2 linked regions of the Massilia sp. METH4 genome follow. Each later gene encodes a partner of the first gene's protein in a complex. Links are inferred from orthologs where the notes say so. Each region holds a gene or a part of one and is shown in the gene's direction. Other genes may lie near its edges.

Region 1 (5,568 bases):
GATGTCGAAGGCATCGTGCCCGGCACGCGCGTGTTTCCCATCGAACCATCGATCCCCAAGCCGGGCACCGTCACGCACCCGCGCCGCCGCACCAGCGACCGCGCACGGCAATTGCCGGTGGGCCCGGAACTGCTGGGCCGCGTGGTGGACGCAGCCGGGCGCCCGCTCGACGGCCTGGGCCCGATCCAGACGAACGACTCGGCGCCGATCAACGTGCGTCCCGCCAACCCGCTGGGGCGCGCACCGATTGTCGAAACACTCAACGTGGGCGTCCGTTGCATCAACGCCATGCTGACCGTGGGCCGCGGCCAGCGCATGGGCCTGTTCGCCGGTTCCGGCGTCGGCAAGTCCGTCCTGCTCGGCATGATGGCGCGCTACACGGAGGCGGACATCATCGTGGTGGGCCTGATCGGCGAACGGGGCCGCGAGGTCAAGGAATTCATCGAACACATCCTGGGCGAGGAAGGCCTGGCACGCTCCGTGGTGGTGGCCGCGCCGGCCGACACGCCGCCGCTGATGCGCATGCAGGGCGCGGCCTACTCGACCGCGATCGCCGAGCATTTCCGCGACAAGGGCCAGAACGTGCTGCTGATCATGGACTCGCTGACCCGCTATGCGATGGCGCAGCGCGAGATCGCCCTGGCGATCGGCGAACCGCCGGCCACCAAGGGGTATCCGCCCTCCGTGTTCGCGAAGCTGCCCGTGCTGGTGGAGCGCGCCGGCAATGGCGAACTGGGCGGCGGCTCGATCACGGCGTTCTACACCGTGCTGACCGAAGGCGACGACCAGCAGGACCCGATCGCCGACTCGGCGCGCGCGATCCTGGATGGCCACATCGTGCTGAACCGCCGCCTGGCCGAGGCGGGCCACTACCCCGCCATCGACATCGAGCAATCGATCAGCCGGGCCATGCACTCGATCACGTCGCACGACCACCAGAACAAGGCGCGCCGCCTGAAGCAGCTGTTCTCCGTGTACGAGCGCAGTCGCGACCTGATCGCCGTGGGTGCCTACACCCCGGGTACGGACCCGAAGATCGACGAGGCGATCAAGCTGCACGACCGCATCGAGCATTTCCTGCAACAAAAGATCACGGAACGGGTCGACATGGCCGAGAGCTTGGGGCAATTGGCCACGCTGTTCGACTGATTGACCGGTTGAGCGCTCCGTATAATTTCCCATCATGGCCTCGAAAAACCAACTCAATACCCTGATCGACCTGGCGCAGACCGAGACGGACGACGCGGCCAAGCGCCTGGGCGCGGCCTTGAAAGCCATCAACGACGCGGAAGAGAAGCTGAACATGCTGATCGGCTATCGCGATGAATACCTGCGCAAGTTCCAGGCAAGCCAGCAAGCCGGCATCACGCCGATGGCTTACCGTAACTTCCAGGCGTTCATGGACAAGCTCGACAGTGCGATCCAGGGCCAGGAAGAAGTGCTGCGGCACGCCAGGAAGCGCGGCGACATGGAAAAAACCACGTGGCAGGCGGCCGAACGCAAACGCGTGTCCTATTCCACCCTGCGCGACCGCGAAGACGCCAAGCTGCAAAAGCTCGAGGCCAAGCGCGACCAGAAGGCGATGGACGAGCATGCGTCGCGCCAGGCCTTCTTCCGCCGTTAATACCCTCCAGGCGCCCCATGCAGACCCAATCCATCCAGAACCAGCAACCGAACAAGCCGCAGCCGGCCAAGAGCGCGCCGCTGCCCAACAACGACTTCAAGCAAGCCTTGACGCTGGAAATCGAGCGCGCGCCCGTTCGCGCGGCGCCGGAACAGCCGGCCCCTGCCCCGCAGACCAAAGCGCCGGCAAAGAACGCCCAGCCGGCAAAGCCGGCGCAGGCCCAGAACGCGAACAACGCCAGCCAGGCCGATGACGCACAGGCGCCGGCGTCCACCGATGCCGCCGCCAAGCCCGCCACCACCGAGTCGACCCCGGCCGAAGAAACGGCCGAGTCCGCCGAGGACACCGCCTCCGTGGCCGACCCGGCCGCCGGCATGCTGGCGATGCTGGCCGCCTACGGCCAACTGACCGGCAAGACCGAGGTCAAGCCGGACACGGCAGCGGCGACGGGCACGGATGCCGCCGCGCTGGCGGCCATGCAGGCCGACGCCGCCGGCAGGGCCACGCTGGCCAACCTCGCTGCCGACGCGCGGGCCGGCAAGGCCGGGGCCGAAGGCACCACGGCATTGCAGGATGCGCTGGCCGACCAGGCCGGTGCGAACCGCCTGCTCAAGGCGGGCACCGACGCGGCGCTCGTGGCCGACCAGCAGGCCGAGTCGTTTGCCGCACGCCTTGCCGAGGCGGCGCCCGCGCCGCAGCCCGTTGCGCAACCTGTCGCGCAAGCCATGGCCGGCGCGATGCAGGCCGCCAACGCCGTGGCCGCGAACCAGTTGCAGGCCCGCGTGGGCACGAATGCCTGGGAACAGCAATTGGGCCAGAAGGTCGTGTGGATGGTGGCCGGCGGCGACCAGAGCGCTTCGCTGACGCTGAACCCGCCGGATCTCGGGCCGCTGCAAGTGGTGCTGAACGTCTCGAACGATTCCGCCACCGCCACGTTCACGGCGCACCAGCCGGAAACCCGGCAGGCGATCGAGAATGCGCTGCCGAAGCTGCGCGAAATGATGAGCGAAGCCGGCATCGCGCTGGGCAATGCTACCGTGTCGGCCGGGTCGCAGGAACAGCAGCAGGCGTTCGCCGAGCAGGCGCGCGGCGGCAGCGGCGGCCGCAATGGCAATGCCGGCAATGGCGGCGATTCGGGACAGCAGGAAGAGGCGCAGCCGGTCATCCGCCGCGCGGTGCTGGGCGCCGTCGACACATTCGCCTGATTGGCGCGGTATTGCCGCCGCACCATCGCATACCCATGGTTTCGATATTGCAGAGCAGGCGGGTCTTTGGCCCGCTGTTCCGCGTATGCCGACGCGCCGCCTCTGCCGATAATGCCATAATGGCGCATCGTTCGTTCCAGCAAGTGCAACATTGAAAGCAAAAACCAATATGAAAGCTGACCCGAAGGCAGAAGCGGCACCCGCCGGTGGCGGCAACAAGAAGCTCGTCATCATCCTGATCGCCGTGCTCGTGCTCGTGCTGGTTGGCGGCGGTGCGGGCGCTTACTTCCTGCTGCAGGACAAGGGCGCCGCCGCCGAGCACGACGAGGAAGACGTCAAGCCGAAGAAGAAAAAGAAGAAGCAGGATGAAGGTCCTCCCGTGTACGTGCCCGTCGAGCCGTTCACCGTGAACCTGAATCCGGAAGAAGGCGAGCAGTACCTGCAACTGGCCTTCACCCTGCAGGTAGCGGACGCCGAGCAATCCGAGGTCATCAAGAACAATATGCCGAAGGTGCGCAGCCGCATCCTGTTACTGCTATCCTCCAAGAAAGCATCGGAAATCAATACGCCGGAGGGCAAGTCCCAACTGGCGAAGGAAATCATGGAGCAGGTAAACGAACCGTTCCAGGACCGGGGCGACGAGCAGGAAGTGACCGAAGTACTGTTTACCTCATTCATTATCCAATAAGCATCCAGCAACCAACCATAGGTATCCTTCAGAATCATGGCGGATAATTTTCTCTCCCAGGAAGAGGTCGATGCCCTCTTGAAGGGCGTCAACGGCGACCAGGACGACGTCGCGGCGCCCGAGGAAGTCGCGGGAGTCAGAACCTATAACCTGGCCACGCAGGAGCGCATCGTCCGTGGCCGCATGCCCACGCTCGAGATCATCAACGAGCGCTTTGCCCGGCTGCTGCGCGTGGGGCTGTTCAACTTCCTGCGCCGCAGCGCGGAAGTGTCGGTGGGCTCGGTGCGCGTGTCGAAGTACAGCGAGTTCATCCGGAACCTCGTCGTGCCGACCAACCTGAACCTCGTGCACATGAAGCCGCTGCGCGGCACGGCACTGATGGTGTTCGATCCGGGCCTCGTGTTCCTGCTGGTCGACAACCTGTTCGGCGGCGACGGCCGCTTCCACACCCGTGTGGAAGGCCGCGATTTCACGGCGACGGAACAGCGCATCATCCTGCGCATCCTGGACATCGTGTTCGAGGCTTACACGAAATCGTGGGAGCCGGTATTCCCCGTCGAGTTCGAGTACATCCGTTCCGAGATGAACACGCAGTTCGCCAACATCGCCACGCCGAACGAGGTGGTGGTGGCCTCCACCTTCACGGTCGAGCTGGGCTCGGTGTCCGGCCAGATCCACTTCTGCATGCCGTATTCGATGATCGAGCCGATCCGCGATGCGCTGACCTCCTCGCTGCAGGGCGAGGCGCTGGAAGTGGACAAGCGCTGGATCCGCCTGATGACGCAGCAGATCCAGATCGCCGAGGTGGAACTGGTGGCGCGGCTGGGCACGGCGAAGGTGAGCTTCGACGAGATCCTGAACATGCGGGTGGGCGACGTCATTCCGCTGAACATTCCGGAAACGATCGAAGCCACGGTGGATGGCGTGCCGGTGCTCGATTGCACGTACGGCGTGCTGAACGGACAATACGCGCTGAAGGTCGAGCGGCTGCTCGCCAATAGCGACAATCTAAGCAAGTGAAGCAGGAGAGCATCATGGCGGACAATCAAGACGATCAAAGCCTCGACGACGATTGGGGCGCAGCGATAGCCGAGCAGGCGAAGGCGGAAGCCGAGGCGCTGCAGAAGGAAGCCGCGACGGCGGCCGTGTTCAAGGATTTCTCGAAGACGGCCACCAAGACGGAAACCCACAACGACATCGACTTCATCCTCGACATTCCCGTCCAGCTGACGGTGGAACTGGGCCGCACGAAGATCGCCATCAAGAACCTGCTGCAACTGGCGCAGGGTTCGGTGGTGGAGCTGGACGGCCTGGCGGGCGAACCGATGGACGTGCTGGTGAACGGTTGCCTCATCGCGCAGGGCGAAGTGGTGGTGGTGAACGACAAGTTCGGTATCCGCCTCACGGACATCATCACGCCTTCCGAACGCATCCGAAAACTGAATAAATGAAGCGTTTCTCCGTATCCGCCGGGCTGGCAGGCCTGCTGCTGGCCGGCACGCTGTCGCCCGGCATTTCGTTGGCGCAAGCGCCCGCGGTTGCCCCTGCGGGTGCAACCGCTGTTGCCCCTTCCTCCGCGCCCGTCATCACCAATCCCACCGATCGCGCCGTCGCGCCCGTGAAAGCGGGCGAGCCGGCCACCGTCGTGTCGCCCGAACAGGCACCGGCGCCCGGCCCCGTCGCACCGCCGGTCGCGACGCCCGAGCAGCAGGCGGCCATCGCCGGCGCGCGCTCGGCCACGCCGGCCGCCCTGCCCTCGCCGCCGTCCGCGGCGGGCAGCCTGCTGCAGACGGTTGTATCGCTGGCGCTCGTGCTGGCGATCCTGCTCGGCCTGGCTTGGGCGTTGAAACGCTTCGGGCCGCGCACCGTCACCGGCGGCAATACGGTGAAGCTGGTCGGCGCGCTGTCCGTCGGTGCCCGCGAGCGGATCCTCGTCGTCGAGGTGGGGGGCCAGTGGATCGTCGTCGGCGCGTCGCCGGGGCGCATGAACGCGCTGGCCACGATGCCGCGGCAGGAAGCCGATCCCGCCGACCTGGCGCGGCAGCACGCGC
Region 2 (5,536 bases), 6.3 Mb from region 1 along the record:
GCCGCCTGCGCGCCACCGGCATCACGTCGTTCGCCAGGTACCTGGACGACCTGGAAGCGGGCCGCATGCCGAACGAGTGGGAATCGTTTACCAACGCGCTGACGACGAACCTCACGTCGTTCTTCCGCGAGGCACACCATTTCCCGCTGCTGGCCGACCACGTGAAGAAGCACAAGGGCGAGACCCTGAACATCTGGTGCTCGGCCAGTTCGACCGGCGAGGAGCCGTATTCGATCGCGATCACCGTGTGCGAGGCACTGGGCACATTGAGCCCGCCGGTGCACATCATCGCGACCGATATCGACACGAACGTGCTGGCCACGGCGGCCAACGGCATCTATCCGATCGAGCGCATCGAAAAACTCAGCGCCGAGCAGCAGCGCCGCTTCTTCCTGAAAGGGAAGGGCGACAAGGCGGGCATGGTGCGGGCGCGTCCCGAACTGCGCCAGCTGATCACGTACCGGCAACTGAACCTGCTGGAGGACAAGTGGGATATCCGCGGCCCGTTCGACGTGATCTTCTGCCGCAACGTGATGATCTATTTCGACAAGGCCACGCAGCGCAAGATCCTGTCGCGCTTCGTGCCGCTGATGAAGCCCGACGCGCTGCTGTTCGCCGGGCATTCCGAGAATTTCCTGTACGTGTCCGACGCGCTGAAGCTGCGCGGCAAGACCGTCTACGAGCTCGACAACTCCGCACGCGCGCTTGCGAACCAGCGCGCATAACTACGCGAACGCCCCTTCGGTTGCAAGCGTCAGCGAAAGCCATACGATGGACAAAGAACACATCGCCACCAACGTCTACTTCGACCGCACCTTCGATTGCGAAGCGGCGAAGATACTGCCGGGCGAGTACTACTTCACGCACAAGGACATGCTGATCGTGACGGTGCTGGGCTCGTGCGTGTCGGCCTGCATCCGCGACCGCGTGTCCGGCCTGGGCGGCATGAACCATTTCATGCTGCCCGATGGCGGCGCGGAGGCGAACAGCCCCGTGTCGGCGTCCGCCCGCTACGGCACCTACGCGATGGAAATCCTGATCAACAGCCTCCTGAAGGCGGGCGCGCGCCGCGACAACCTGGAAGCGAAGGTGTTCGGCGGCGGCGCAGTGCTCAAGGGCTTCACCGCGATGAACGTGGGCGAGCGCAATGCGGCGTTCGTCCAGACTTTCCTGCGCAACGAGCGCATTCGCATCGTGGCCGAGGACTTGAACGATGTCTATCCGCGCAAGGTGTACTTCTTCCCGCGCACGGGCAAGGTGCTCGTGAAGAAGCTGATGCAGTCGCATAACGACACGTTGGCCAAGCGCGAAATCGAATACGCAAGCCGCCTGAAGGTACAGCCTGTGGCCGGCGAAATCGAACTGTTCTGACAAGGCATTTTGTTGAGGGGACTATGAAGATCAAGGTGGTGGTTGTCGACGACTCGGCGCTGATCCGCAGCGTGATGACCGAAATTATCAACAGCCAGCCGGACATGGAAGTGGTGGGCACGGCGCCCGACCCGCTGGTGGCGCGCGAACTGATCAAGCAAACCAATCCGCACGTGCTGACCCTGGACGTGGAAATGCCGAAGATGGACGGCCTGGATTTCCTTGAAAAGCTGATGCGGCTGCGGCCGATGCCGGTGGTGATGGTGTCCTCCCTGACCGAGCGCGGTTCCGAGATCACGATGCGCGCGCTGGAACTGGGCGCCGTCGACTTCGTGCAGAAGCCGAAGATCTCGATCCAGACGGGGATGCGCGAGTATGCCGACCTGATCGCGGACAAGATCCGCGCGGCGGCCAAGGCCCGTATCCGCGCCCGCACGCTGCCCCAAGCGGGCGCCGAAGGGCACGCACCCCTGCCACAATTACGCAATCCGCTGATGTCGTCCGAAAAACTGATCATCGTCGGTGCGTCCACCGGCGGTACCGAGGCGATCCGGGAATTCCTGATGCAGATGCCGTCCGACTGCCCGGGGATCCTGATCACGCAGCACATGCCGGAAGGGTTTACACGCTCGTTCGCCAAGCGCCTGGATTCGCTGTGCAAGATTTCGGTGCAGGAGGCGCAAGGCAACGAGCGCGTGCTGCCGGGCCATGCGTATATCGCGCCCGGCCATTCGCACTTGCTGCTGGCGCGTTCCGGCGCGAACTACATGACGAAGCTCGACCAGGGCGAACCCGTCAATCGCCACCGGCCGTCGGTCGATGTGCTGTTCCGCTCCGCGGCCCAGCACGCCGGCAAGAACGCGGTGGGGGTGATCCTGACCGGCATGGGCAAGGACGGCGCGGCGGGCATGCTGGAGATGAAGGCGGCCGGGGCGTATAATTTTGCTCAGGATGAGGCCAGTTGCGTCGTCTTCGGCATGCCGCGCGAGGCGATCGCCGTGGGCGCTACCCACGAGGTGGGGGCGTTGCAGGCGCTGCCGGGCATGGTGCTGGGTTATCTGGCGCAACACGGGATGCGCGCATTGCGCGTGTAGCGAACAGTACGACGTGCGTTCGAAGGTGCATACTGCACCAAAGTGGCGTGAACATCGGTGTGGCATTGGCGTGATAGATACGGATATCGTGTTTTCGCATGCATTTACGGGGAGTTTCATTCCCTCGAGGCAACTTAAATGCTATCCTTCAATTTGCTGGTGGCGCGACCCAACCCCGACACTAATATTTGATAACCGCGTAGAGAAACAACGGAGCAATTCATGGCTGATCCAAAGATGAAATTTTTGGTTGTAGACGACTTCTCGACGATGCGCCGCATCGTCCGGAATCTGTTGAAAGAACTGGGTTATGCCAATGTCGACGAAGCCGAGGACGGCGTGATGGCCCTGGCCAAGCTGCGTTCGGAACAGTTCGACTTCGTCGTGTCCGACTGGAACATGCCGAACATGGATGGCCTGACCATGCTGCAGAACATCCGCGCCGATCCCGCGCTGGCCAAGCTGCCGGTGCTGATGGTGACCGCCGAGGCGAAGAAGGAAAACATCATCGCGGCGGCCCAGGCCGGCGCCAACGGCTACGTCGTCAAGCCTTTCACGGCGGCCACGCTGGACGAGAAGCTGAATAAGATCTTCGAAAAGCTCGGAGCCTGATTTATGGTTGAGCAAGCCGGCATCGCCGCCGCGGGCAGCGTGGATTCTCATGAGGAGTTCCTGGCGCGCATCGGGCACATGACCCGTGCGCTGCACGAGAACCTGCGCGGCCTGGGCCTCGACAAATTGATCGAAAAGGCGGCCGAGGATATCCCGGACGCCCGCGATCGCCTCGATTACGTGGCGCGCCTCTCCGAAGACGCGGCGCAGAAGGTGCTCAACGCCACGGACGAAGCCGGCCCGCTGCAGGACCGCATCTGCAGCGACGCGAAAGAGCTGTCCGGCGCCTGGCAGGCACTGCTGGACGGCCAGGGCACGAGCAACGCCGACTGGCGCGCGCTCGCGCAGCGCACGATCGCCACGCTGGGTGCGACCACCGATGCCACCAGCGCCACCAAGTCCCACCTGATGGACATCATGATGGCCCAGGACTTCCAGGACCTGACGGGCCAGGTGATCAAGCGCGTCACCGGTATCGCGCAAAACCTCGAGCAGCAGCTCGTGCAGACGCTGATCGACTTCGCTCCCGAGCAGTTGAAGAAGGAAATCGACAACGGCCTGTTGAACGGGCCGCAGATCGACAAGTCGAAAGAGGGCATCGTGGCCGACCAGAGCCAGGTCGACGACCTGCTCGACAGCCTCGGTTTCTGATCCAGGCGGGCCGCGCGGCCCGCTTGCTGCTGCCTTCCGCTCCCCGCCGCCTCCATACCCATGCACCAGACGCATTTCCTCGTCCGCGAGCCGCTGCTCGACCCGCAGCAGCGCGTGGTCGGCTACGAACTGGCGTGGCAGAACGACCCGAGCGTGGTGCCCCTGCTTTCCGAACTGGAAGACCTGGTCGGCTTCGTGGCTTCCCACGTCAACGATCCCGGGCGCGGCTGGCTGCTGCGCGACAAGACGCTGTTCCTGCAGGCCGTTCCCGGCATGCTGTCGACCGATGCGCTGCACGACCTGCCGCCGCGGCATACGGTGCTGTCGATCCGCACGGCCGAGCTGGCCAATCCCGACACGCTGGCCGCCGTGCGCGCACTGCGCGCCGGCGACGTTGGCATCCTGCTGCGCAACTGCGACCTGGCCCGCGTGGGCAATCGCCTGCCGATGATCGCATCGTACGTGGAGGTGCGCTTTACCGGCGGCGACGTGGCCGCGCAGGCGCGCGCCTATGCGGCGCTGAAGCAGTCGTCGGTGCGCATGGTCGGCCGCCCGGTGGCGACCTGGGAAGACTTCGACGCCTGCGCCGCGCTCGGCATCGACGCCTTCGTGGGCAAGCTGCACCTGACGCCCCGGCCGGGGCCGGACGTGAAGGGCCTGAACCCGGCGCAGACGGTGATCCTGCAGCTGATGCAGATGGTGCAGGCCAATGCCGACGTGGCGAAGATCGAAAGCGTGTTGAAGCGCGACGCCGCGCTGTCCTACAAGCTGCTCCGCTACATCAACTCGGCCGGCTTCGGCGCCGGCCGCGAGATCCAGTCATTGAAGCAAGCCATCACGCTGCTGGGCTACCAGCCGCTGTACCGCTGGCTTACGCTGCTGCTGGCCACCGCCAGCACGAGCGGCTACTCGCCGGTGCTGCTGGAAACGGCCGTGGTGCGCGGCCGGCTGGCCGAATTGCTGGGCACCGCCGCTCTTGGCCGCGCCGACGCCGAGAACGTCTTCGTGGCCGGCATGTTCTCGCTGCTGGACCGGCTGCTGGGCATACCGATGAAGGATGTGCTGGAAACGGTGCCGCTGTCCGCGGAAATCGTGACCGCACTGCTGGAGCGGGGCGGGCGCTTTGGTCCCTACCTGGCGCTGGCCGAAGCGTGTGAACTGAACTCGCACCTGGTCGGCTCCCTGGCCGCGTCGCTGCAACTGACGCCGGAAGAGGTCAACAAGGCGCACCTTTCGGCGCTGGCATGGACGCAGAATGTGACGGGGTGAGGTCCTGAGTGTCTGACCGTTGGCGCCAGAGTTTGGTGTCGCACACCATTTCGGGCACGGCCCGAAATGGTGTGCGACACCGGTTTTCTTACGGGCTGGCTACGGTATGGGAAAACCGGTGTCGCACACCATTTCCTGCGGAAATGATGTCCGACACCAGTTGCTTCGTCGCCTGCGGATGCTTCAGATTTCGAGGTTATCGATCAACCGCGTCGTCCCCAGCTTCGCCGCCGCGAGCACGACCAGTGGCTCGCCCTGCGCGAGATCGCCGGCATTGGGCGGTTGCAGATCGACCCGCTTGCGGATGCTGATGTAATCGGGTTTCCACCCCCGCGCCGCCAGGTCGTCCATCGCCTTGTGCTCGAGCTGGAACACATCCAGGTGCCCGGCGCGCATTTCGTTGGCGACGAAGTTCAGCGCCTGGAACAGCGCCGGCGCTTCGGCCCGCTCGGCCGCGGACAGGTACATATTGCGGGACGACAGCGCCAGGCCGTCGTCGGCGCGGAACGTCTCGGCGCCGATGATCTGCGTGGGCAGCG

The links. Proteins that work in one complex are often made in the same cells at the same time.
Region 2: the proteins of fliM (region 1) and cheY are in contact, whole or in part, in a crystal structure (PDB 1F4V), measured with the Escherichia coli proteins. The link is inferred for Massilia sp. METH4 from one-to-one orthologs.

Annotation. Positions count from the first base shown.
Region 1 is NZ_CP146614.1:371,816-377,383, forward strand. Bases 2,793-5,545 are described here. They hold fliM (flagellar motor switch protein FliM), read left to right. Parts: upstream 2,793-3,553; coding sequence 3,554-4,537; downstream 4,538-5,545. Other genes in these bases: V6Z91_RS01735 (flagellar hook-length control protein FliK), read left to right, coding at 2,793-2,829; fliL (flagellar basal body-associated protein FliL), read left to right, coding at 2,999-3,517; fliN (flagellar motor switch protein FliN), read left to right, coding at 4,552-4,968; fliO (flagellar biosynthetic protein FliO), read left to right, coding at 4,965-5,545. Also shown: flagellar protein export ATPase FliI, read left to right, coding at 1-1,149; flagellar export protein FliJ, read left to right, coding at 1,184-1,624; more of V6Z91_RS01735, read left to right, coding at 1,642-2,792; more of fliO, read left to right, coding at 5,546-5,568. UniProt on the Escherichia coli protein: FliM is one of three proteins (FliG, FliN, FliM) that forms the rotor-mounted switch complex (C ring), located at the base of the basal body.
Region 2 is NZ_CP146614.1:6,695,803-6,701,338, reverse strand. What follows is about bases 1,662-4,382. They hold cheY (chemotaxis response regulator CheY), read left to right. Parts: upstream 1,662-2,687; coding sequence 2,688-3,077; downstream 3,078-4,382. Other genes in these bases: V6Z91_RS29080 (HDOD domain-containing protein), read left to right, coding at 3,789-4,382; cheZ (protein phosphatase CheZ), read left to right, coding at 3,081-3,728; V6Z91_RS29095 (chemotaxis response regulator protein-glutamate methylesterase), read left to right, coding at 1,662-2,465. Also shown: V6Z91_RS29105 (CheR family methyltransferase), read left to right, coding at 1-725; chemoreceptor glutamine deamidase CheD, read left to right, coding at 772-1,371; more of V6Z91_RS29095, read left to right, coding at 1,395-1,661; more of V6Z91_RS29080, read left to right, coding at 4,383-4,997; panC (pantoate--beta-alanine ligase), read right to left, coding at 5,181-5,536. UniProt on the Escherichia coli protein: Involved in the transmission of sensory signals from the chemoreceptors to the flagellar motors.